DNA from 2 places in the Stenotrophomonas sp. 86156_Sma genome. Region 1 is predicted to be linked to the other one. Evidence: predicted binding sites of a transcription regulator. Region 1 holds the regulator's gene; the other holds the start of a gene.
What was found. The regulator HrcA, encoded in region 1, represses chaperone genes, less so after heat shock. The targets are predictions, from matches to a motif close to TTNGCACTCNNNNNNNNNGAGTGCNAA.
Positions count from the first base shown of each region.

Region 2: the regulator HrcA is predicted to act here: its motif matches at 3,352-3,378, upstream of ACZK33_RS21015 (co-chaperone GroES).

Region 1 covers NZ_CM151157.1:2,043,939-2,055,635, forward strand. The annotation lists gene ACZK33_RS09650 (LysR family transcriptional regulator) at 1-199, shown strand, start outside; gene recN (DNA repair protein RecN) at 321-1,982, opposite strand; gene hrcA (heat-inducible transcriptional repressor HrcA) at 2,098-3,162, shown strand; gene grpE (nucleotide exchange factor GrpE) at 3,226-3,741, shown strand; gene dnaK (molecular chaperone DnaK) at 3,924-5,849, shown strand; gene dnaJ (molecular chaperone DnaJ) at 6,004-7,128, shown strand; gene ACZK33_RS09680 (AraC family transcriptional regulator) at 7,229-8,026, opposite strand; gene ACZK33_RS09685 (MFS transporter) at 8,099-9,298, shown strand; gene pdxY (pyridoxal kinase) at 9,886-10,794, shown strand; gene ACZK33_RS09695 (prephenate dehydrogenase) at 10,791-11,697, shown strand, end outside.
Region 2 covers NZ_CM151157.1:4,537,862-4,549,558, forward strand. The annotation lists gene ACZK33_RS21000 (glutathione S-transferase family protein) at 1-30, opposite strand, end outside; gene ACZK33_RS21005 (LysR substrate-binding domain-containing protein) at 276-1,199, shown strand; gene groL (chaperonin GroEL) at 1,287-2,936, opposite strand; gene ACZK33_RS21015 (co-chaperone GroES) at 3,018-3,305, opposite strand; gene ACZK33_RS21020 (endonuclease) at 3,663-5,453, shown strand; gene cutA (divalent-cation tolerance protein CutA) at 5,522-5,860, shown strand; gene ACZK33_RS21030 (protein-disulfide reductase DsbD family protein) at 5,857-8,238, shown strand; gene ACZK33_RS21035 (TlpA family protein disulfide reductase) at 8,235-8,798, shown strand; gene ACZK33_RS21040 (PepSY domain-containing protein) at 9,440-11,697, shown strand, end outside.

The DNA.
Region 1 (11,697 bases):
GGCGCGGCTGGCGACCTACCAGGTGCAGGAGGACATCGCCGCCGGACGCCTGCTGCCGGTGCTGGAAGAGGCCAATCCCGGTGACCTGGAAGAGGTGCACGCGGTGTTCCTGGGGCAGGGTGGCTACCTGCCGCTGCGGGTGCGCGCGTTCCTTGATTTTCTGGTGGAAACGGTGGATCTGGCGCGGCCACAGGGGTAGTGCCGGCCGCTGGCCGGCAACCTCATGATCTTCGTTCACCTGTGTTGGGTTGCCGGCCAGCGGCCGGCACTACCTCGCGCGTTGTAGATCCACGCCATGCGTGGATAACCGCGAACAGGCCTCAGACCTGCAGCAGCTTGCGGGCGGCGGCGCGCGCTTCCTTGCTCACTTCCACGCCGCCCAGCATGCGCGCCAGCTCTTCCTCGCGCGCCTTGCTGTCCAGCTTTTCCACCGCGCTCTGGGTCATGCCTTCCACCGGCGCCTTGCTGACCCGGTAATGCGCGTGGCCCTTGGAGGCGACCTGCGGCAGGTGGGTCACGCACAGCACCTGGCGCTTCTCCCCAAGGGCGCGCAGCTTCTGGCCGACGATGTCCGCCACCGCGCCACCGATGCCGGAGTCGACTTCGTCGAACACCATGGTAGGCACCGCATCCAGGTCCAGCGCGGCCACTTCGATGGCCAGCGAAATGCGCGACAGTTCACCGCCCGAGGCCACCTTGCGAAGGGCGCGCGGTGGCTGGCCGGCGTTGGCGGCGACCAGGAACTCCACGCGCTCGGCACCCTGCGGGTCGGGCTTGCCGGCGTCCTGCGGTTCCAGCTCGATCAGGAACTGGCCGCCGCCCATGCCGAGCTCGGCGATGATGCCGGTGGTGGTGGCCGACAGTTCGGCAGCGGCGCTGCGACGGCTGGCGGTCAGCACCTCGGCCTGTACGCGCCAGGCCGCAGCGGCCTTGTCGATTTCGCCGGCCAGGCGCTGCAGGCGTTCGTCGGCGCCGCGCAGCTGTTCCACTTCGGCATGCATGCGCTCGCGCTGCGCGCCGAGCTCGTCCATCGGCACGCGGTGCTTGCGGGCCAGGTCGTGCAGGCGGCCGAGGCGACGCTCGTTCTCCTCGAACTGCTCCGGGTCGGCGTCGAGGTCGTCATGCACCCGGTCCAGCAGCGACAGGGCTTCGTGCAGCTGGATCGAGGCGTTCTCGATCAGGCCGTCCACCTCGCCCAGGCGCGGGTCGTGTTCGATCAGGCGCGACAGCTCGTGGCGCACCTGCTGCAGCAGGTCCAGCGCGGAACTGCCGTCGTCGCCATTGAGCTGGTTGCTGGCCGCCTGGCAGGCGCTCAGCAGGGCGCTGGCGTGGGCCTGGCGGCGGTGGCTGGCACCGAGTGCGACGATCGACTCCGGTTCCAGATCTTCGCGGTCCAGTTCGCGCAGCTGGTGCTCCAGGAAGCCGATCCGGTCACTGACGTCGCCCTGTTGCGACAGCGCCAGCGATTCATCGACCAGCGCCTGCCAGGCCGCGGCGGCGCGGCGCACCTGGCGGCGCTCGTTCTCGTTGCCGGCATAGGCATCCAGCAGGGCCAGCTGCGACGGGCGCGTCAGCAGGGCCTGCTGTTCGTGCTGGCCGTGGATCTCCACCAGCAGCGAGGCCAGGTCGCCCAGCTGGGCCAGGGTCACCGGACGGCCATTGATCCACGCCCGCGAACCGCCATCGGCACGGATCACACGGCGCAGCTGGCATTGTTCCTCGTCGTCCAGCTCGTTGTCGGCCAGCCATTGGCGCGCGGCCTGCAGCTGGTCCAGCGCGAACTCGGCGGAAAGTTCGGCGCGCGCAGCGCCGTGGCGGACCACGCCACTGTCGGCGCGCAGGCCGGACAGGAAGCCCAGCGCGTCGACCATCAGCGACTTGCCGGCGCCGGTCTCGCCTGAAACCACGGTCATGCCTGGCCCGAACTCCAGTTCGGTGGCGCGGACGACGGCAAAATCCTTGATCGAAAGATGTCTGAGCATGGGTAAGGGGGTATCAGCAGCCGCGCAACGCTAGCACGCGGGCGAGGGAGGTCCAATGACTTGCCAAGGTGATGCGCCGCCATTATCTAGTGTCCGTGTCTCACAGGTTGATTCCATGCACGGTTCTCCCGACCAGCTTGCCCCGCGTGCGCGCCATCTGCTGCGCACGCTGATTGCGCGTTACATCCAGGACGGCGAGCCGGTCGGCTCGCAGACGCTGGCGCGCGTGGCCGGGCTGGAGGTCAGTCCGGCCACCATCCGCAACATCCTGGGTGACCTGGAAGACCTGGGGCTGCTGGCCTCGCCGCACACCTCGGCCGGGCGTGTCCCGACCGCGCATGGCTACCGCGTGTTCGTCGACAGCCTGCTGCAGATGCAGCCGCCGGGCGAAGGCGAGCTGGCCCGGTTGCGCCAGGAACTGGCTGGCGGCGGCAGCACCCAGGCCCTGCTCGGCAGCGCCTCGGAGCTGCTGTCGGCGATGAGCCACTTCGTCGGCGTGGTCAGCGCGCCGCGACGCGAGCAGTTCGCCTTCCGCCAGATCGATTTCGTGGCGCTGGACGGGCGCCGGGTGCTGGCGATCCTGGTGTTTGCCGACAACGAGGTGCAGAACCGCGTCATCGAGACCCGGCAGGAGTTCGCGCCGGGTCAGCTGGAGCAGGTGGCCAACTACCTCAATGCGCATTTCGCCGGCCTGCCGATGGCCGAGATCCGCACCCGCCTGCTGTTGGAGCTGCGCGATGCCCGTTCCGAGCTGGAGCAGCTGCTGGCGCACAGCATCGAACTGGCCGAGCAGGCCCTGCAGCCGGCTGCCGACGACATGCTGGTGGCCGGCCAGACCCGCCTGATGGGGGTGCAGGACCTGTCCGACCTGGAGCGCCTGCGCGAGCTGTTCGAGCTGTTCTCCAGCAAGCGCGAGATCCTGCAGCTGCTGGAGCGGACCATCCAGGCCCCAGGCGTGCGCATCTTCATCGGCGAAGAGACCGGGATGATGCCGCTGCAGGGGGTCTCGCTGGTCACCGCCCCGTACACCGCCAATGGCCAGGTACTGGGCGTGCTGGGCGTGATCGGCCCCAAGCGGATGGCCTACGACCGCATGATTCCGCTGGTCCAGGCCACTGCCGATGTGCTCGGCGCGGCCTTTTCACCGGCCGGGCGCACTCCCGGAACATCCGACGCTTGAAACGCAGCATCCCGCCCACACTAGGGTGGGTGGAGGCGGAGATTGACCGCCAGGGACCCAGACATGAACCACGAACATCCAGATATCGAATCCCAGCAGACTGCCGCCGATGCGGCCGCCGCCGCCGGCGTCAACGACGAAGTGGAGCGCCTGCGCGCCGAAGTCGAGCAGATCAAGGCCGATGCGCTGCGTGAGCGCGCCGACCTCGAGAACCAGCGCAAGCGTGTTGCCCGTGACATCGAGCAGGCCCGCAAGTTCGCCAACGAGAAGCTGCTTGGCGAGCTGCTGCCGGTATTCGACAGCCTGGATGCCGGCCTGAAGGCCGCCGGCGACGACCCGCATCCGCTGCGCGAAGGCCTGGAGCTGACCTACAAGCAGCTGCTGAAGGTCGCTGCCGACAACGGCCTGGTCCTGCTGGACCCGATCGGCCAGCCGTTCAACCCGGAACACCACCAGGCGATCAGCCAGGTGCCGACCCCGGGCGCCGCCCCGGGCAGCGTGGTGACCGTGTTCCAGAAGGGCTACCTGCTCAACGAGCGCCTGCTGCGGCCGGCGCTGGTGGTGGTGGCCGCCGATTGATCGGCCGGGCCGGGCCATGCCCGGTCGCGGTCGTGCCAGGCCATGCCTGGCAAGGTTTTCCAGGCGCTGAACACAGCGTTCGGGAGGTGGCTTGAATGTTCCACGAGCCTCCCCCACATCGTATTCATCCACCGGCCGAACGGCCGGACTGACCCCAACAAGCATCCTCAGGAGTCTCCCCCATGGGCAAGATCATTGGTATCGACCTCGGCACCACCAACTCGTGCGTGGCGATCATGGACGGCGGCAAGGCCCGCGTCATCGAGAATTCGGAAGGCGATCGCACCACCCCGTCGATCGTCGCCTACACCAAGGACGGCGAAGTCCTGGTCGGCGCCTCGGCCAAGCGCCAGGCCGTGACCAACCCGAAGAACACCTTCTACGCGGTGAAGCGCCTGATCGGCCGCAAGTTCACCGACGCCGAAGTGCAGAAGGACATCGCCCACGTCCCCTACGGCATCCTGGCCCATGACAATGGCGACGCCTGGGTGTCGACCAGCGACGGCAAGAAGATGGCCCCGCAGGAAATCTCGGCCAAGGTGCTGGAGAAGATGAAGAAGACCGCCGAGGACTTCCTCGGTGAGAAGGTCACCGAAGCGGTCATCACCGTGCCGGCCTACTTCAACGACAGCCAGCGCCAGGCGACCAAGGACGCCGGTCGCATCGCCGGCCTGGACGTCAAGCGCATCATCAACGAGCCGACTGCGGCTGCGCTGGCCTATGGCCTGGACAAGGGTGACAACAAGGATCGCAAGATCGTGGTGTACGACCTGGGCGGCGGCACCTTCGACGTCTCGGTGATCGAGATCGCCAACGTCGACGGTGAGAAGCAGTTCGAAGTGCTGGCCACCAACGGCGACACCTTCCTGGGTGGCGAAGACTTCGACAACCGCGTCATCGAGTACCTGGTTGAAGAGTTCAACAAGGACCAGGGCATCGACCTGCGCAAGGATCCGCTGGCCCTGCAGCGCCTGAAGGACGCCGCCGAGCGCGCCAAGATCGAGCTGTCCAGCGCCCAGCAGACCGAAGTGAACCTGCCGTACGTCACCGCTGACGCCTCGGGTCCGAAGCACCTGAACATCAAGCTGACCCGCGCCAAGCTGGAAGCGCTGGTGGAAGACCTGATCAAGAAGTCGATCGAGCCGTGCCGCGTCGCCCTGAACGATGCCGGCCTGCGTTCGAGCGACATCAGCGAAGTGATCCTGGTCGGTGGCCAGACCCGCATGCCGAAGGTGCAGCAGGCGGTGACCGAGTTCTTCGGCAAGGAACCGCGCAAGGACGTCAACCCGGACGAAGCCGTGGCACTGGGTGCTGCGATCCAGGGCGGCGTGCTGGGCGGCGACGTCAAGGACGTGCTGCTGCTGGACGTGACCCCGCTGTCGCTGGGTATCGAAACCATGGGCGGCGTGTTCACCAAGATCATCGAGAAGAACACCACCATCCCGACCAAGGCTTCGCAGGTGTTCTCCACCGCCGAGGACAACCAGTCGGCCGTGACCGTGCACGTGCTGCAGGGTGAGCGCGAACAGGCCCGCTTCAACAAGTCGCTGGCCAAGTTCGACCTGTCCGGCATCGAGCCGGCCCCGCGTGGCCTGCCGCAGGTGGAAGTGTCCTTCGACATCGACGCCAACGGCATCCTGCACGTGTCGGCCAAGGACAAGAAGACCAACAAGGAACAGAAGGTCGAGATCAAGGCCGGTTCGGGCCTGTCCGAGGAAGAGATCGCGCGCATGGTCGCCGACGCGGAAGCCAACCGCGAAGAAGACAAGAAGTTCCAGGAGCTGGTGCAGGCCCGCAACCAGGCCGACGCCCTGATCCATGGCACCCGCAGCGCCATCACCGAGCACGGCAGCAAGGTCGGCGGCGATGTCATCGGCAAGGTCGAGGCGGCGCTGGCCGACCTGGAAACCGCGATGAAGGGTGACGACAAGGCACAGATCGAAGCCAAGTCGAAGGCACTGGAAGAAGCCGGCCAGTCGCTGTTCGCCGCCGCTTCGGCCGACCAGGGCGGTGCCGCCCCGGGTGCCGACGCCGGCAATGCGGGCAAGCCGCAGGATGACGTGGTGGACGCCGAGTTCACCGAAGTCAAGGACGACAAGAAGTCCTGATCCGGACCGACACGGGACGCTGGCCATCAGCGTCCCGTTGTCGCATCAGGGTCCTGACCGCCCACCGGTGTGTCGGGGCGCCCGACGCAAGAGCGGACCTGGTTCCGCTCTTCCGCTTTGACGAATCCCGACTTTCCGGAACCCGATTCACGATATGAGCAAGCGCGATTACTACGAAGTGCTGGGCGTTGCCCGCACCGCCAACGACGAAGAGCTGAAGAAGGCCTACCGTCGCTGCGCGATGAAGTTCCACCCGGACCGCAACCCGGGTGATGCGGCGGCCGAAGCCTCCTTCAAGGAGTGCAAGGAAGCCTACGAAGTGCTGTCCGACGGCAACAAGCGCCGCATGTACGACAGCCATGGCCACGCCGCGTTCGAGCACGGCATGGGCGGTGGCGGTCCGGGCGGCCCGGACATGAACGATATCTTCGGCGATATCTTCGGCAACATCTTTGGCGGTGGTGGCGGTGGTCCGCGCCAGGCCCGTCGCGGCGCCGACATCGGCTACGTGATGGAACTGGACCTGGAAGAGGCCGTGCGCGGCGTCGAGCGCCGGATCGAGATCCCGACCCTGGCCGAGTGCGGCGACTGCGATGGCAGTGGCTCCGAAGACGGCAAGGTCGAGACCTGCAACGTGTGCCATGGCCGTGGCCAGGTGCGCATCCAACGCGGCATCTTCGCCATGCAGCAGGCCTGCCACAACTGCGGCGGCCGCGGCCAGATCATCGCCAAGCCCTGCAAGACCTGCCATGGCAATGGCCGTGTCGAGGAAGACAAGGTGCTGTCGGTGAAGGTGCCGGCCGGTGTCGATACCGGCGACCGCATCCGCCTGCAGGGCGAAGGCGAAGCCGGTCCGGCCGGTACGCCGCCGGGCGACCTGTACGTGGAAGTGCGCGTGCGCGAGCATGCGATCTTCCAGCGCGATGGCGACGACCTGCACTGCGAAGTGCCGATCCGCATCTCGCAGGCGGCACTGGGCGATACCGTGCGGGTGGCCACCTTGGGCGGCGAAGCGGAGATCCGCATTCCGGCCGAGACCCAGACCGGCAAGCTGTTCCGCCTGCGCGGCAAGGGCGTGCGTTCGGTGCGCAGCCGCAGCGAAGGCGACCTGTACTGCCGCGTGGTGGTGGAGACCCCGGTCAACCTCACCAACGAGCAGCGCAAGCTGCTGGAGCAGTTCGAGGCCACCTTCGTCGGCGAGGAAGCACGCAAGCATTCGCCGAAGTCGGCCACCTTCATGGATGGCGTGAAGGGCTTCTGGGACCGGATGACGTCCTGAGTTTTTCGACGGAAGCGATGAACGATAGCGCCGGGCCATGCCCGGCGTTGTCGTTTGTGGTGCAGTAGATCCAGGCCATGCGTGGATGCCGTTCAAAGGATCAGCGGAAGAACGCCGCCGGCGTCTGCCCCAGCTGCCGCTTGAACATGCTGGTGAATGCACTCGGGCTGTCGTAGCCCATCGCCAGCGCGACATCGATGACCTTGTCGCCGACCGCCAGTCGCTCCAGGGCGGCCAACAGCCGCGCCTGCTGCCGCCACTGCCCGAAGGTCATGCCCAGTTCGCTGGCGAAATGGCGCTGGATGGTTTTCACGTCCACCTGCAGCGCCTGCGCCCAGTCCTGCAGGGTGGCGTCGTCGCCGGGATGTTTCTGGATGTGCTGGCAGATCCGCTGCAGGCGCGGGTCGGAGGGCGAGGGCAGGTGTAGCGGCAGCACGTCCATGCGGTGCAGCTCGTCCAGCAGCAGGCGCACCACGCGGCCGTCGCGGCTGTCATCCACATGCGCGGTCTCGATCAGGCTGGCGGCGAGCAGCAGCTCGCGCAGCAACGGCGCTACCTGTACCGCGAACGCCTCGTCCGGCAGCTGCGGCGCGAAGTCCGGTTCCACATACAGGCTGCGCATATGCACCTCAGCGATGCAGTCCACCGCATGGGCCATGCCGGCCGGCACCCAGATCGCGCGGGTCGAGGGCACCACCCAGCGGCCGCCGTCCGCGCGCACCACCATCAGACCGGACATGGCGAAGACCAGTTGGTGACGGCGATGCCGGTGTGGCGCGATGTGGGTGCCGGGCGGGTAGTGGCGGGCGCGGCTGGTCACCGGGCGATGTACCGGCACTTCGTTCCACGGCGCGGTCTCGCGGATCGGGCAGGGAGTGTCCTTTTTGCGATATGCCATGACCCGAACGCGGCAGAAGGGAGTGGGGGGCCACCGTAGCATGCGTGGCTCGCCCCCAACCTGACTGTGTCCATGTCGACCCTGGCTTCTCCCGCAACGACCTCACGCCCGGTGGCTCCCGGCGTGCTGGCCGCCATCTCCACCTCGCATGTCGTCAACGACATGATGCAGTCGCTGATCCTGGCCATCTATCCGGTGATCAAGGGCGGCTTCAACCTCAGCTTCACCCAGATCGGCCTGATCACGCTGACCTACCAGCTCACCGCCTCGATCTTCCAGCCGTTGATCGGCATGGCCACCGACCGTCGCCCAGCCCCGTACTCGCTGCCGATCGGCATGGCCTCGACCCTGTGCGGCATGCTGCTGCTCGGCTTCGCACCGAACTACGCGGTGGTGCTGATGGCGGCGGCGATGGTCGGTATTGGCTCGGCCATCTTCCATCCGGAAGCCTCGCGCATCGCGCGACTGGCCTCGGGCGGCCGTCACGGCTTCGCGCAGTCGGTGTTCCAGGTGGGTGGCAATTTCGGAACAGCGCTGGGCCCGTTGATCGCTGCCGCAGTGATCGTGCCGTATGGCCAGCACGCCGCATCGTGGTTTGCCGGCGCCGCTCTGATCGGCATCGCTCTGCTGACCTATGTCGGCCGCTGGTACGCGTTGCATCTGGGCACGCCACGACCGGTCAGCACGGCTGCGATGGCGCCGCGGCATCCGCCGCGCACCGTGGCCAAGGTACTGGCGATCCTGCTGGTGCTGATCTTCAGCAAGTACTTCTACATGGCCAGCATCGGCAGCTACTTCACCTTCTACCTGATCCACCATTTCGGCATTCCGGTGGCGCAGGCCCAGCTGCATCTGTTCGCGTTCCTGGTGGCGTCCGCCGCTGGCGGCTTCCTTGGTGGCCCGCTGGGTGACCGCATCGGCCGCAAGCCGATCATCTGGACCTCGATCCTGGGCGTGGCCCCGTTCGCGCTGATGCTGCCGCATGCTGATCTGCTGTGGACGACCGTGCTGGCGGTGCTGATCGGCTTCGTGCTGTCCTCGGCGTTCTCGGCGATCGTGGTGTACGCGCAGGAAATGATGCCGCACCGCATCGGCATGGTGTCCGGCCTGTTCTTCGGCTTCGCCTTCGGCATGGGCGGGCTTGGGGCGGCTGTGCTGGGCCTGCTGGCGGACAAGACCAGCATCGAATACGTCTACCAGTTGACCGCGTTCCTGCCGCTGCTGGGCATCGTGGCGGCGTGGCTGCCACCGTCGCGGCCTGCTGCTCACTGAGGGGTTTGGGTTTGCAGGGCTTGCAGCCCTGCACCTGCCGAAGCCAAGGCAACGGCAACGGCAACGGCAACGTCAAATTCAAAAGCTGGCTTTCCGTGGGTTCGCGGGGTGGGTCCGGTTGAGGGGGACGGCGTAAATACGTCCCTGTAGCCTCGGTCGCGCCATCCATGGCGCTCACGCCCCCTCAACCGGACCCACCCCGCCTTCGACAGATTCCCGCGGTCTGTCGGAACGGGGTACTGCTCTGGTGGGTGTCGACCTTGGTCGACACGGATGAATTCGTTCGATATCTGACAGATCTGTCGACCAAGGTCGACACCTACCAACAGCCGCGCGGAACAACAGGCGCAGTTACCAACAGCCGCGTGAACCTGTCGAAGGTGGGGCGGTGTCGGATTGCGGGGTGTCAGCGGCATGGATGCCGCTGCCAAGCCTGCAAGGACGTACTTGCGGCGTCCCCGCACTCCGACACCGCCCCGCCACCCCACGGAATGCCGCTTTGGCTTCGGCCGTTGCGGTTGCCGTTGCATTGAGCAGGTGCAGGGCTGCAAGCCCTGCCGAAACCCCCTTGGGCGTAGAATGCGGCCATGAGCGAATCCCTTGATAACCACCTGGTCCACGGCCGCCGCCAGCGGCCGGATGGTCCGTCGCCGATCGATGTCATCTCGGTCCAGTCGCAACTTGTCTACGGCCACGCCGGCAACAGCGCCGCCGTACCGCCGATGCGTGCGCTCGGTGTGCGCGTCGCGGAAATTCCGACCGTGTTGCTGAGCAATGCGCCGTTCTACGACACCACGCGCGGTCGGGTGCTGCCCGCCGACTGGTTCGCCGACCTGCTGCTGGGCACCCACGAGCGCGGCCTGCCGCAGCGGGCGAAAATGCTGGTTTCCGGCTACTTCGGCAGCACCGCCAACGGTGCCGCCTTCGCCGACTGGCTGGACAACATCCTGCCGGTCTGTCCGCAGCTGCGTTACTGCCTGGATCCGGTGATTGGTGACACCCACACCGGCCCCTACGTGGAACCGGGCCTGGAAGCGATCTTCGCCGAGCGACTGCTGCCGCATGCCTGGCTGGTGACCCCGAACGCCTTCGAACTGAATCGTCTGACCGGTATGCCGGCACTGGCCGAGGCTGATGCCATCGCCGCCGCGCGCACGCTGCTGGACCGTGGCCCGCACTGGGTGATCGCGCACAGCGTGGGCGGTAACCCGGGTGAGCTGGTGACCCTGGCGGTCGGTCGCGAGGAAACCTGGCGCTGGACTTCGCCGCTGCTGCCGGTGGACGTGGCCGGCACCGGTGACGTGCTGATGTCGCTGGTGGTGTCGTTCCTGTTGCGAGGTGAATCGATGCAGCAGGCGATTTCGCGTGCGATTGCCGGTACCCATGCGGCGCTGGAGGCGACTCTGGACAATGGCTTCGAAGAGTTCGACGTGATCGCGGCGGCGCCTGCCGCACTGGCCGAAGGCACGCGCTTCCGCGCCGAACGCGTGGCATGAGCAGCTTGCTCGAACGCACGCCGCGCACGGTCGGCATCGTCGGCAGTGCCGGCGCCTATGGGCGCTGGCTGAGCCGCTTCTTCCAGCAGCACATGCAGCTGCAGGTGATCGGCCACGATCCGGCCGATCCGGACTCGCATACGCCGGAACAGCTGCTGGCGCAGGCCGACGTGCTGGTGTTCTCGGCACCGATCCGGCATACGCCGGCTCTGATTGCCGAGTACGTGCGGCAGTCGGCCGGCCGTGAGCAGGACCGGCTGTGGCTGGACGTGACCTCGGTGAAGGATGCGCCGGTGCAGGCGATGCTGGCCTCTCAAGCCGAAGTGGTCGGCCTGCACCCGATGACCGCGCCACCCAAGGCGCCGACCCTGAAGGGCCGGGTGATGGTGGTCTGCGAAGCGCGGCTGCAGCACTGGCAGCCATGGGTCGATACGCTGTGCACTGCGCTGCAGGCCGAGTGCGTGCGGGCCGCGCCGCAGCACCACGATCAGATGATGGCGCTGGTACAGGCGATGGTGCATGCCACCCACCTGGCCCAGGCCGGCGTGCTGCGCCAGTACCAGCCGCAGCTGGGCGATCTGGCCGCGATGATGCCGTACCGCTCGGCATCGTTCGAGTTGGACACGGCGATCATCTCGCGCATCCTGTCGCTCAACCCGGCGATCTACGAAGACATCCAGTTCGGTAACCCGTACGTGGCGCCGATGCTGGAACGGCTGGTCGGCCAGCTGCAGGCCCTGCAGGCGCAGGTCGGGCAGGGCGACGACCGTGCGCGTGGTGAATTCCGCGAGCAGCTGCTGTCGGCCAACCGCAGTGCCTTCGGCGAGCAGGCGCTGGCGGACGGCAACTACACCTTTGAACGCGTGGGTTATCTGCTGGCTGACCTGACCGAGCGCAACGCGT
Region 2 (11,697 bases), 2.5 Mb from region 1:
GGAGTACAGGTGCAGCGAAGGTTCGTTCATGGGAATCCTGGACGCAGGGAGCGACGGCATGCACCGGCCGTTGAAGGTGGCCGGGCGATGCGGGAACGGGCGCTGCAGCAGCCGTGCAGGCAGTCTAGGAAGGGCCTGAGTCGCGGGGAAACGATGTCTTCTGCACGGGGAGTTGAGCGGGGCTCAACGTGCGCGACGCGCGCGCGACAGGCTGCAGTGCGGTCGATATGCTGTCGCAGCGCGGCGCGTGCCGACGCGGTTACAGGAGAGTTGAGATGGGTGCGGTGCTGCCGCTGCTGGGCCTGCGGGCCTTCGTTGAAACTGGCCGACATGGCAGCCTGACCGCCGCCGCCGATGCGATGGGGGTGACACCTGGTGCAATCAGCCAGCAGCTTCGACAGCTGCAGGAGCGGCTGGGCGTGAGCCTGTTCGACCGCACCCGGCATGGCGTGGTGCTCAGTGCAGCCGGCGCGCGCGTGTATCCGGAGCTGCTGCAGGCCTTCGATCAGATCGCACAGAGCCTGCAGACACTCGAACGCTGGGAAACACGGTGCACGCTACGCATCAGCGCGGCACCGAGCTTCGCCGCACAGTGGTTGGCGCCGCGACTGGGCGGGTTCAGTGCGTTGCATCCGCAGGTGGACGTGCAGCTGGACTCGAGCGCGGCGTTGGTCGACCTGCGCCGCGAGGGGGTGGACATCGCGATCCGTCATGGACTGGGCCGCTACCCTGGCCTGCATGCCGAGCATCTTCTGGCGCCGGTACTGCTGCCGGTGGCCAGCCCTGCGCTGCTGGCCAGCGCGCCTGCCGTGGGTACGGTGCAGGATTGCCTGCAGTTGCCGCTGCTGCAGGACGCCGACCGCAGCGACTGGCGGCTGTGGTTCCAGGCACTGGATCTGCCCATCGATGAACGACTGGAGCGCGGCCCTGCGTTCGATGACGACCTGTTGCTGATCCGCGCGGCGGTGGCCGGGCAAGGCATCGCCCTGGTGCGCGACATCCACGCGGCCGAAGAACTCGCCAATGGCCGGCTGCAGGTGGTGATCGACCAGCCCTGGCCACAGGCCTTCGCCTACTACGCGGTGACGCGTGCGGACGGCGAGGCCAACGCGGCGATACCTGCTTTCATGACCTGGTTGCATGCAGCATTGATGACGCCGCAGGCAGCAGGCACACACACCCTGCAGGACGCAGGATAAGCCGCTCGAAAAGCGATGCCATTGCAGCCGGCCACAAAAAACCCCGCCTTGCGGCGGGGTTTTTCATTGCGGGGCAAATGCGGGGACTTAGAAGTCCATGCCGCCCATGCCACCCATGCCGCCCATGCCACCGGCGCCACCCATGGCCGGCTCGTCCTTCTTCGGAGCTTCGGCAACCATGGCTTCGGTGGTGATCATCAGGCCAGCGATCGAGGCCGCGTTCTGCAGCGCCGAACGGGTCACCTTGGTCGGGTCCAGGATGCCGAACTGCAGCATGTCGCCGAACTCGCCGGTGGCGGCGTTGTAGCCGAAGCTGCCGGTGCCTTCCTTGACCTTGTTGATGATGACCGACGGTTCTTCACCGGCGTTGGCCACGATTTCGCGCAGCGGGGCTTCCATCGCGCGCAGGGCGATCTGGATGCCGTGGTTCTGGTCTTCGTTGGCACCCTTCAGGCCGGCCAGTGCGGTGACCGCACGGACCAGGGCCACGCCGCCGCCCGGGACCACGCCTTCTTCAACGGCTGCACGGGTAGCGTGCAGGGCGTCGTCGACGCGATCCTTCTTTTCCTTCATTTCGATTTCGGTCGAAGCACCGACCTTGATCACGGCAACGCCACCGGCCAGCTTGGCCACGCGTTCCTGCAGCTTCTCGCGGTCGTAATCCGAGGAGGTGTCCTGGATCTGGGTCTTGATCTGGCCGACGCGTGCGTCGACGGCAGCCTTGTCACCCACGCCATCGATGATGGTGGTGTTTTCCTTGGAGACCTGCACCTTCTTGGCGCGGCCCAGGTCCTTGATGGTGGCCTTTTCCAGCGACAGGCCCACTTCTTCGGAGATCACGGTGCCGCCGGTCAGCACGGCCATGTCTTCCAGCATCGCCTTGCGACGGTCGCCGAAGCCCGGCGCCTTGACGGCCACGACCTTGACGATGCCACGGATGGTGTTGACCACCAGGGTCGCCAACGCTTCGCCTTCAACTTCTTCGGCAACGATCAGCAGCGGCTTGCCGGCCTTGGCGACGCCTTCCAGCACCGGCAGCAGGTCACGGACGTTGGAGATCTTCTTGTCGTGCAGCAGGATGAACGGGTCATCCAGGTCAGCGGTCTGCGACTGCTGGTTGTTGATGAAGTACGGGGACAGGTAGCCGCGGTCGAACTGCATGCCCTTGACCACGTCCAGCTCGTTGTCCAGGCCCGAGCCTTCTTCAACTGTGATCACGCCTTCCTTGCCGACTTCCTTCATCGCGTCAGCGATGATCTGGCCGATCGACTCGTCCGAGTTGGCCGAGATGGTACCGACCTGGGCAATCGCCTTGTCATCGGCGGTCGGCTTGGAGATGGTCTTCAGCTCGGCAACGGCGGCCACGACGGCCTTGTCGATACCACGCTTGAGGTCCATCGGGTTCATGCCGGCGGCAACAGCCTTGGCGCCTTCGCGGATCAGGGCCTGGGCCAGCACGGTGGCGGTGGTGGTGCCGTCGCCAGCGTCGTCGTTGGTGCGGGAAGCAACTTCCTTCACCATCTGCGCACCCATGTTCTCGAACTTGTCAGCCAGTTCGATTTCCTTGGCGACGGAGACGCCGTCCTTGGTGATGGTCGGCGCGCCGAAGCTCTTTTCCAGCACGACGTTGCGGCCCTTCGGGCCCAGGGTGGCCTTGACGGCATTGGCGAGAACGTTGACGCCGCGCACCATGCGCGAACGGGCGTCTTCACCGAAACGAATATCCTTGGCAGCCATTGCAATTACCTCATTGGTAGCGCCGGACGATGCCCGGCGGCTGGGATTTGGGGATCAGGTTGAAACAGGTCGCGCCGAGGCTCAGCCGATGACGGCGAGCACGTCGTCTTCGCGCAGGACCTTGTACTCGACGCCTTCGCTCTTGTACGAGCTGCCGGCGTACTGGCCGTAGATGACCTTGTCGCCGACCTTCAGCGACGGCGCGCGCACGCTGCCGTTGTCCAGCGGCTTGCCCGGGCCGACGGCCACGACTTCACCCTTGGTGGACTTTTCCTTGGCCGAATCCGGAATGACGATGCCACCGGCGGAGATTTCGTCGGCTTCGATCGGCTTGACCACAACGCGGTCGTGCAGCGGCTTGATGCTCATGAGAGACCTCTTAAGTTATTGATTGGTCTGAAAAAGTCTGGCGATGTTAGCACTCACCCCAGGTGACTGCCAGCATTGCTCGCGAAAAAGCCCGATGAATCGGGAGCAGGACAGAGATGGAGCTGGCCCCGGACCTTTCAAGGCCGCTCGCGGAAAAAATTTCACTGCCCCGGGCCCACTCGATCTGCGCCCATGTGAAGGCCTGGATGCCGGTGCAACGCGGCAACCCTGTCTCTGGAATCCTCGACTTTTGGTGACTCGCGTCGCACTGTCAGATATCTGACGTTCATTTACGACAAAGTGTCACTTGATCGGCCTTAGGCTCGGCCGCGCATTCCCAATCACAAGGAGTAGTCGATGCGATTGCTGTCCCCGCTTGCCGCCGCCTGCCTGCTGGCGCTGGCCGCCGCGCCGGCCCAGGCCGAGGTCTTCATCAACGAACTGCACTACGACGACAGCACCGCCGCCGGTGACGTCGGCGAAGCCATCGAAGTGGTCGCTACCGCGGGCGAGGACCTGTCCGGCTACCGCCTCTATCTCTACAACGGCAGCAATCCTTCGGCCGCCACGGTCTACGCCAACAATCCGGTCCCGGCCGGCACCGCCGCGGGTTGCGGCAGCGCCACCCTGGCCGTGGTCAGCTACCCGACCAACGGCCTGCAGAACGGCCCGAACGACGGCATCGCCCTGGTCGATGCCAGCGGCAAGGTGGTCCAGTTCCTCAGCTACGAGGGCGCCATCACCGCCTCCGGTGGCCCTGCCGCCGGCATGACCAGCCAGAACATTCCGGTGGCCGAGACCAACAGCACGGCCCCGGGCACCTCGCTGCAGCTGACCGGCAGCGGCAGCCAGTACGCCCACTTCACCTGGGCCGAATCGGCCAGGCAGACGTTTGGCAGCTGCAACAACGGCCAGACCTTCATCGGGGGTGGCACCCCGGGCCCGAACACGCCGCCGTCGGTGTCCACCACCACCCCGGCGCAGGGCAGCAGCACCTTCCCGGCCGCCGCCGACCTGGAAGTGGTGTTCAGCGAGACGGTGAACCTGGCCAGCGGCGCCTTCGCCCTGAGCTGCGGCACTTCCGGCAGCGTGCCGCTGACCTACCCGGCCAGCGGCCGCAGCGTGAAGCTGTCCACCAACACCGCGCTGGTGGCCGGTGAAGCCTGCCGCTTCGACATCCGCGCCGCGCGCATCTCCGACCTGCAGGGGGCGCACCCCGCCGCCGACAGCCGCATCGCCTTCACCGTGGCCAGCACCGGCGGCAATCCGGACCCGGGCAACCCGGGCGTGCCGGCCGGTTACTACTCCAAGGTCAATACCAGCAGCCCCAGCCAGCTGCGCTGCTCGCTGCACGCCACCATCAAGGGCCACACCGCCTACCCGTACAGCGGCTCGGGCACCAGCACCTGGACCATCCTGGAAATCGCCGACGAGGATCCGAACAACAGCGGCAGGATCCTGGATGCGTACCGCAACCGCAGCTACGCCAAGGTGACCGACCGCGCCGGCAGCGGCGGCGGCCTGAAGTACAACCGCGAGCACACCTGGCCGAACTCGCTGGGCTTTGCCAGCACCACCGGCGACAAGGGCCTGCCGTACGCGCCGTACACCGACACCCACATGCTGTACCTGACCGACGCGCAGTGGAACGCCGACCGTGGCAACAAGCCGTTCGGCAAGTGCGACGCCAACTGCGGCGAACGCGCCACCGAGGCCAACAACGGCCAGGGCGGCGGCAGCGGCGGCTACCCGGGCAACTCCAACTGGGTGCGCACGCCGGACGGCAACACCGGCACCTTCGAGGTGTGGGGCAAGCGCAAGGGCGACATGGCGCGTGCGGTGATGTACATGGCGATCCGCTACGAGGGCGGCAAGGATGCGGCCACCGGCCAGTCCGAGCCGGACCTGGAGCTGACCGACGACCGCAGCAGGATCGTCAAGACCAGCAGTTCGCCGGCCTACATGGGCCTGCTCTCGACGCTGATCGACTGGCACCTGTCCGATCCGCCGGATGATGCCGAGCGTGCCCGCAACGACGTGATCTACAGCTTCCAGGGCAACCGCAACCCGTTCATCGACCACCCCGAGTGGGCGACCCCGGGCCTGTTCACCTCGGCCAAGCCGGCCTCCTGCCAGCTGGCCAACTGACCGCGCAACGCAGCGGTCCACTGCCGCCGCCGGGCCCTGACCCGGCGGCGGCCCTATACTCGACGGTCATGTCGACCGTCGATCCCGTCCTGCTGCTGTTGACCACCTGCCCGGACCGGGCCAGTGCCGAGCGCATCGCGCACGCGCTGGTTGGCGAGCGCCTGGCCGCGTGCGTCACACGCCTGGAGGGCGCGCAGTCGACCTACCGCTGGCAGGGCGAGGTCACCACCGACACCGAACTGCAGCTGCTGGTGAAGACCACCGCGAGTCGCGTCGATGACGCGATTGCCCGGATCGTCGAACTGCATCCGTATGAACTCCCGGAGTGCATTGCGGTCGAAACCCGGGCCGGCCTGCCGGCGTATCTGGACTGGATCCGGGCACAGACCCGGGAGGACACTGATTGAAGACTCTGTTTGCGCGTGGCGCCGCCTTGTGCGCCCTGTTGTGGCTCTCGCTGCCGGCGTTCGCCCTGGATGAGAAAGACCTGTTGCCGGTGGACCAGGCGTTCGCACTGACCGCGACCGCCGCCGAGCGTGGCCAGGTGCAACTGCAGTTCAAGATCGCACCGGGCTATTACCTGTATCGCCACCGCACCAGCGTCAAGGCGGACCCGGCCTTCAATGCCGGCGCGCTGCAGATGCCCAAGGGCGACAAGCACCACGACGATTTCTTCGGCGAAGTCGAAACCTATCGCGAACGCCTGCAGGCCACCCTGCCCGGCACGCCGACCGACGCCGCCGGCACCATCAGCCTGGAAGTGCGTTACCAGGGCTGCGCCGATGCCGGTGTCTGCTACCCGCCGCAGAAGCGCGTGGTGCAGGTCACCCTGCCGGGCGCCGGTGCGGCGGCCGCGGTGCCTGCCGCCCGTGCCGGTGCCGCAAGCCCGTTCAACAACCCGCTGGCCGGTGCCGGCAACAGCGGTGGCCTGCGCCTGCCGGGCGCGGCCAACAACAGCCAGGCGCTGCCGCTGCCGTCGGAGCAGGCGTTCGGCTTCGACGCCATCGCCAGCGACGGCAATACCCTGCTGCTGCGCTTCAGCCCGGCGCCGGGCTACTACCTGTATCGCGACCGCACTTCGGTGAAGCTGGACGGCAGCACCGGGGTGCTGGCCGACAAGCTGCGCTGGCCTGCCGCACAGTCGCATCGCGACGAACACTTCGGCGATGTCTCGGTGTACTTCAACCAGGTGGAAGTGCCGCTGCCGCTGCGCCGCACTGTCACTGATGCGGTCGACAGCACCCTGGTGGTGACCTTCCAGGGCTGCCAGACCGACGGCATCTGCTACCCGCCGATGACCCGCCGGGTGAAGCTGTCCATTCCGGCCGGGAAGGTCAGCAGCAGTGCCGACCAGGCGCCACCGCGCAATGAGGTGATCAGCCCGCTGCCCGCTGCCAACGGCGCACCACGCGAAGCCGCCAACGGCGCACCGCTGCGCCTGCTGCCAACCGTGCCCAATACGGATGCAACGACCCCTGCTGCAGGTGACGGCACCGCCAGCAGTGAGTTCGCCGCCGATGCACAGGGTGACAACGCGCTGCGCACGCGACCGCCGGTGACCACGCCGAATCCGGACCGTTCGTTCGTATGGGTCCTGCTGCTGGCGCTGGCCGGTGGCCTGGTACTGAACCTGATGCCCTGCGTGCTGCCGATCCTGTCGCTGAAGGTCCTGAGCCTGGCGCAGAGTGGCGAAAGCCCGCAGCGCGCGCGCAGCCATGCCCTCTGGTACACGCTGGGCGTACTGGTCGCGTTCGCGGTGATCGGTGCGTTGATGGTTGGCCTGCGCGCGATCGGCAACGCCGTCGGCATCGGCTTCCAGCTGCAGCACCCGGGCGTGGTGGCGGCGCTGGCCTACATCATGTTCGCGGTGGGCCTGAGCCTGTCCGGCGTGTTCACACTGGGCGGCGGCATCGGCAACCTCGGCCAGTCGCTGGCCAGCCGCAGTGGCCCGGCCGGTGATTTCTTCACCGGTGCGCTGGCCTGCGTGGTCGGCAGTGCCTGCGTCGGCCCGTTCATGGGCGGCGCGATTGCCTACGCGTTCATTGCCCCGCCGCTGAAGGCGATGACCGTGTTCCTGTTCCTCGGCCTGGGCCTGGCCCTGCCGTTCCTGCTGATCGGCTTCGTGCCGGCACTGGCGCGCCGCCTGCCCAAGCCGGGCCCGTGGATGGAAACGCTCAAGCACGTGCTGGCCTTCCCGATGTATGCCACCGTGCTGTGGCTGCTGTGGGTGCTGGGCAAGCAGCGCGGCGTGGACGGCATGGCGCTGGTGCTGGGTGGCCTGCTGCTGCTGGCCTTCGGCCTGTGGCTGTTTGAACGCAACCGCTGGACCGGCTCGCGCGCCGTCACCCTGCTCGGCGTGCTGCTGGCGATCGGTGCACTGGTTCCTGCCTGGGGCGTGACCCAGCTGGCAGCGCCGGCGCGTGCCGCACAGGCGGCGACTGACAACGTGGTCGAATACTCGCCGCAGCTGCTGGATCGCCTGCGCGCCGACAACCGCGTGGTGTTCGTGAACATGACCGCCGACTGGTGCGTGAGCTGCAAGGCCAACGAGCGCGCCGTGCTGTCGCGCCCAGAGTTCAAGGAACTGCTCAAGCGCACCAACGCGGTGTACATGCGCGGTGACTACACCAACGTCGATCCGCAGATCACCACGTTCCTGGAAGAGCACAAGGCCGTGGGCGTGCCGCTGTACGTGGTGTACGGCCCCGGCGCACCGCCGACCGTGCTGCCGACCCTGCTGACCCAGGCGGTGGTCGAGGAAGCGCTGCTGCGCACCGCACGATGAAATGGCAACGGCCAGCGCTGCTGTGGACAGCGGTGCTGGCCGCCGGCCTCGGCCTGTGGGCCGGGCATCGATTGGCTCCCGCGCCGGCTGCACCTGAGGCCATGCCAGCGGCGCCTGCGGTGGCGGCGGTGGCACCCGCCCTGCAGGTCGGCGACAGCCTGCCCGCGCTGTCGCTGCCCGATCTTGAAGGCCGACCGCTGGACCTGCGCCAGCACGCTACCGGCCGCCCGCTGTTGATCAATGTCTGGGCCAGCTGGTGCGCGCCCTGCGTTGAAGAAATGCCTGAACTGGCGCGCTTTGCCCACACCCAGGGCGACAACGGTGTGCAGGTTCTTGGCCTGGCGCTGGATACGCCGGAAGACGTGCGCGGTTTCCTGCAGCGGGTACCGGTGGATTACCCGATCGTGATCGAGACACCCGGGCCACGCGATGCCAGCGTGCAGCTGGGCAATACGCAGGGCCTGCTGCCCTACAGCGTGCTGTTCGATGCACAGGGCCGGCTGGTGAAGGCGAAGCTGGGGCCGTTCGCCCACGGCGAGATCGACAGCTGGGTGAAGTGAGGGTGTTTTTTGCAGGGCTTGCAGCCCTGCACCCTGCTCAATGCAACGGCAACGGCAACACCCAAAGCGGGCATTCCGTGGGTTGGCGGGACGGTATCGGAGTGCGGGGACGCTGCAAGTACATCCCTGTAAGCTTGGCAGCCGCATCCATGCGGCTGACACCCCGCACTCCGACACCGCCCCACCTCTGACAGATCTTCGCGGCTGTTGGTAGGTGTCGACCTTGGTCGACACATCTGTCAGATATCGAATGAAATTCCGGGGTCAGATCCGTTTTCCTGCGGAAAACGGATCTGACCCCAAAAGTATTTCCGACAGATCGCAGGAAACTGTCGAAGGCGGGGTGGGTCCGGTTGAGGGGGCGTGAGCGCCATGGATGGCGCGACCGAGGCTACATGGACGTATTCACGCCGTCCCCCGCAACCGGACCCACCCCGCCTCCTCACAGGAAACCCGCTGTTGCTTCGGCTGTTGCTTCTGAGGTTGCCGGCCAGCGGCCGGCACTACCGCGGGTGCCGGGCGCCGCCCGGCCGATATCCCCTGCTTGACCGCAGCCGGGGCGCCACGGAGAATTCCGCGACTAATTCTCATTTGCTGTTGCGCAGGATGCGGGCGGCAGCCTTCCAGGCCCTCCTCCTTCGATGTTCAAGAACGTCCTGTTCCAACTGCACTGGCTGCTGGGCATCACCGCCGGTGCCGTGCTGGCCGTGATGGGCCTCAGCGGCGCCGTGCTGTCCTTCGAGGATGAACTGCTGCGCGCGGCCAATCCCGGCTTCGCCGAGATCGCCGAGCACCATGCCGACGGCCAGCTTCCGCTTGAACTCAGCGAACTGGTGCCGCTGCTGCAGACCGGCAGTGATCGCCCCCTGCAACGCCTGCGCGTGGATGCCACCGGGCAACGGCCCTCGGTGGCGCGCTTCGCCGGTGGCAAGGAACACTGGGTCTACTTCGATCCGTACACCGGCGAGCGCTTCAGCGCCCTGCGCGGGCAGGCGTTCTTCGATTTCGTCGAGGACCTGCATCGCCACCTCGCCGCCGGCGAGCGCGGCAAATGGATCACCGGCAGCTGTGCCATCGCGCTGCTGTTCTTCACCCTGTCCGGGCTCTACCTGCGCTGGCCGCGGCGCTGGTGGCACTGGCGCAGCTGGCTGGCGGTGGAATGGAAACGCAGCGGCCGTGGCTTCCTGTGGAGCCTGCACTCGGTGGTCGGCACCTGGGTGCTGCTGATCTACCTGATGAGTGCGCTGACCGGCCTCTGGTGGTCGTTCGACTGGTATCGCAGTGCCGCCAACACCCTGCTGGGCGTCGCACCGGCCGCCAGGCACAAGGTCGCCACCGACGCCGCCCTGAACCTGGAACGCATCGAAGCCACGCTGTACGCACTGCCCGGCGTGCGCACCGGCTACATCGACCTGCGCCTGCCGGAGAAGCCGGGGCAGGCACTGAACGTGCGGGTGATGGCCGGTGATCCGTCGCAGCGCGGCGGCCAGCATGACCGCGCGCATGATCTGCTGCAGCTGGACCCAGGCACGGGGGCCACGCTCGATGCCCGCCCCTATGCGCGCCAGGCCGCCGGCGCGCAGCTGGCCACCAGCGTGTTCGCGCTGCACTCGGGCAGCTACTTCGGCGTGCCCGGGCGCGTGGTGGTGATGCTCAGCAGCCTGGGCATGAGCCTGTTCTTCATCACCGGCTGGATGCTCTACCTGGACCGCCGCCGCAGCCAGCGCGCCGCGCGTGACCTGCGCCAGTCGCTGCCAGCAACGCCTGCCGATGGCGGTGGTACGCCGTGGCTGGTGGTGCATGCCAGCCAGAGTGGACTGGGAGAACAACTGGCATGGCGCGCCGCCGCGCAGCTGCAGGCGTCCGGTCATGCGGTGCAGGTGCTGCCACTGGCCCGCGTCGATGCCGCGCAGCTGGCACGCACCGCGCAGGTGCTGTGGGTACTGAGCACCTTCGGCGACGGCGAGCCACCGGATGCGGCGCGAGGCGCTGCACGACGGCTGATGGCACAGACACTCGACCTGTCAGGCCTGCAGTTTGGACTGCTGGCGCTGGGTGACCGACAGTACCCGCACTACTGCGGCTTCGGTCGCCAGGTTGATGGCTGGCTGCTCGGCAACGGCGCGCGCCCGTTGTTCGACCGCATCGAAGTCGATGCCGCCTCGGTAGCGGCCTTGCGCCAATGGCAGCTGCAGCTGGGCGCGCTGACCGGCATCGTCACCGATGACAGCGTGCTGCCGGCGGCCACGCAGATGCATGAATGGCGGCTGCTCGGCCGCGACCGGCTCAATCCGGGCAGCATCGGTGGTGCCATCTGGCGCATCCGTCTTGCGCCACCGGCCGACGTGCAGTGGCAGGCGGGCGACATCCTGCATATCGCGCCCCGGCACAACGCACGGCACGCCAGCGCCGTGTTGAAGGCACAGGGGTTGGATCCGCTGCAGCCGCTGCTGGTGGACGGCCACCCGCGCACCCTGCTGGCGCTGGCCAGTGAACGCGAGCTGCCCGAGGCCGACGCCGCGCTGGCGGTGCAGGATGCCTGCCTGTGGCTGTCCGGATTGCCAACGCTGCCCGGACGCGAATACTCCATCGCCTCCTCCACGAGTGATGAAGTGGTGGAACTGGTGGTGCGCCTGGTGCATGACCTGTCGGGTCGAGCCGGGCTGGGCTCGGGCTGGCTGGCGCTGCATGCCCCGGTCGGTGCCAGCATCGTGGCCCGTGTGCATCGCAACCCCGGTTTCCATCGCATTGGCGGTGTGCCGATGATGCTGATCGGCAATGGCACCGGCATCGCGGGTCTGCGCAGCCTGTTGCGCGAAGCTGCCCATGCAGGCGAGCACGGGCACTGGCTGCTGTTCGGTGAGCGCCAGCGCGCGCACGACTTCCTGTTCGCCGACGA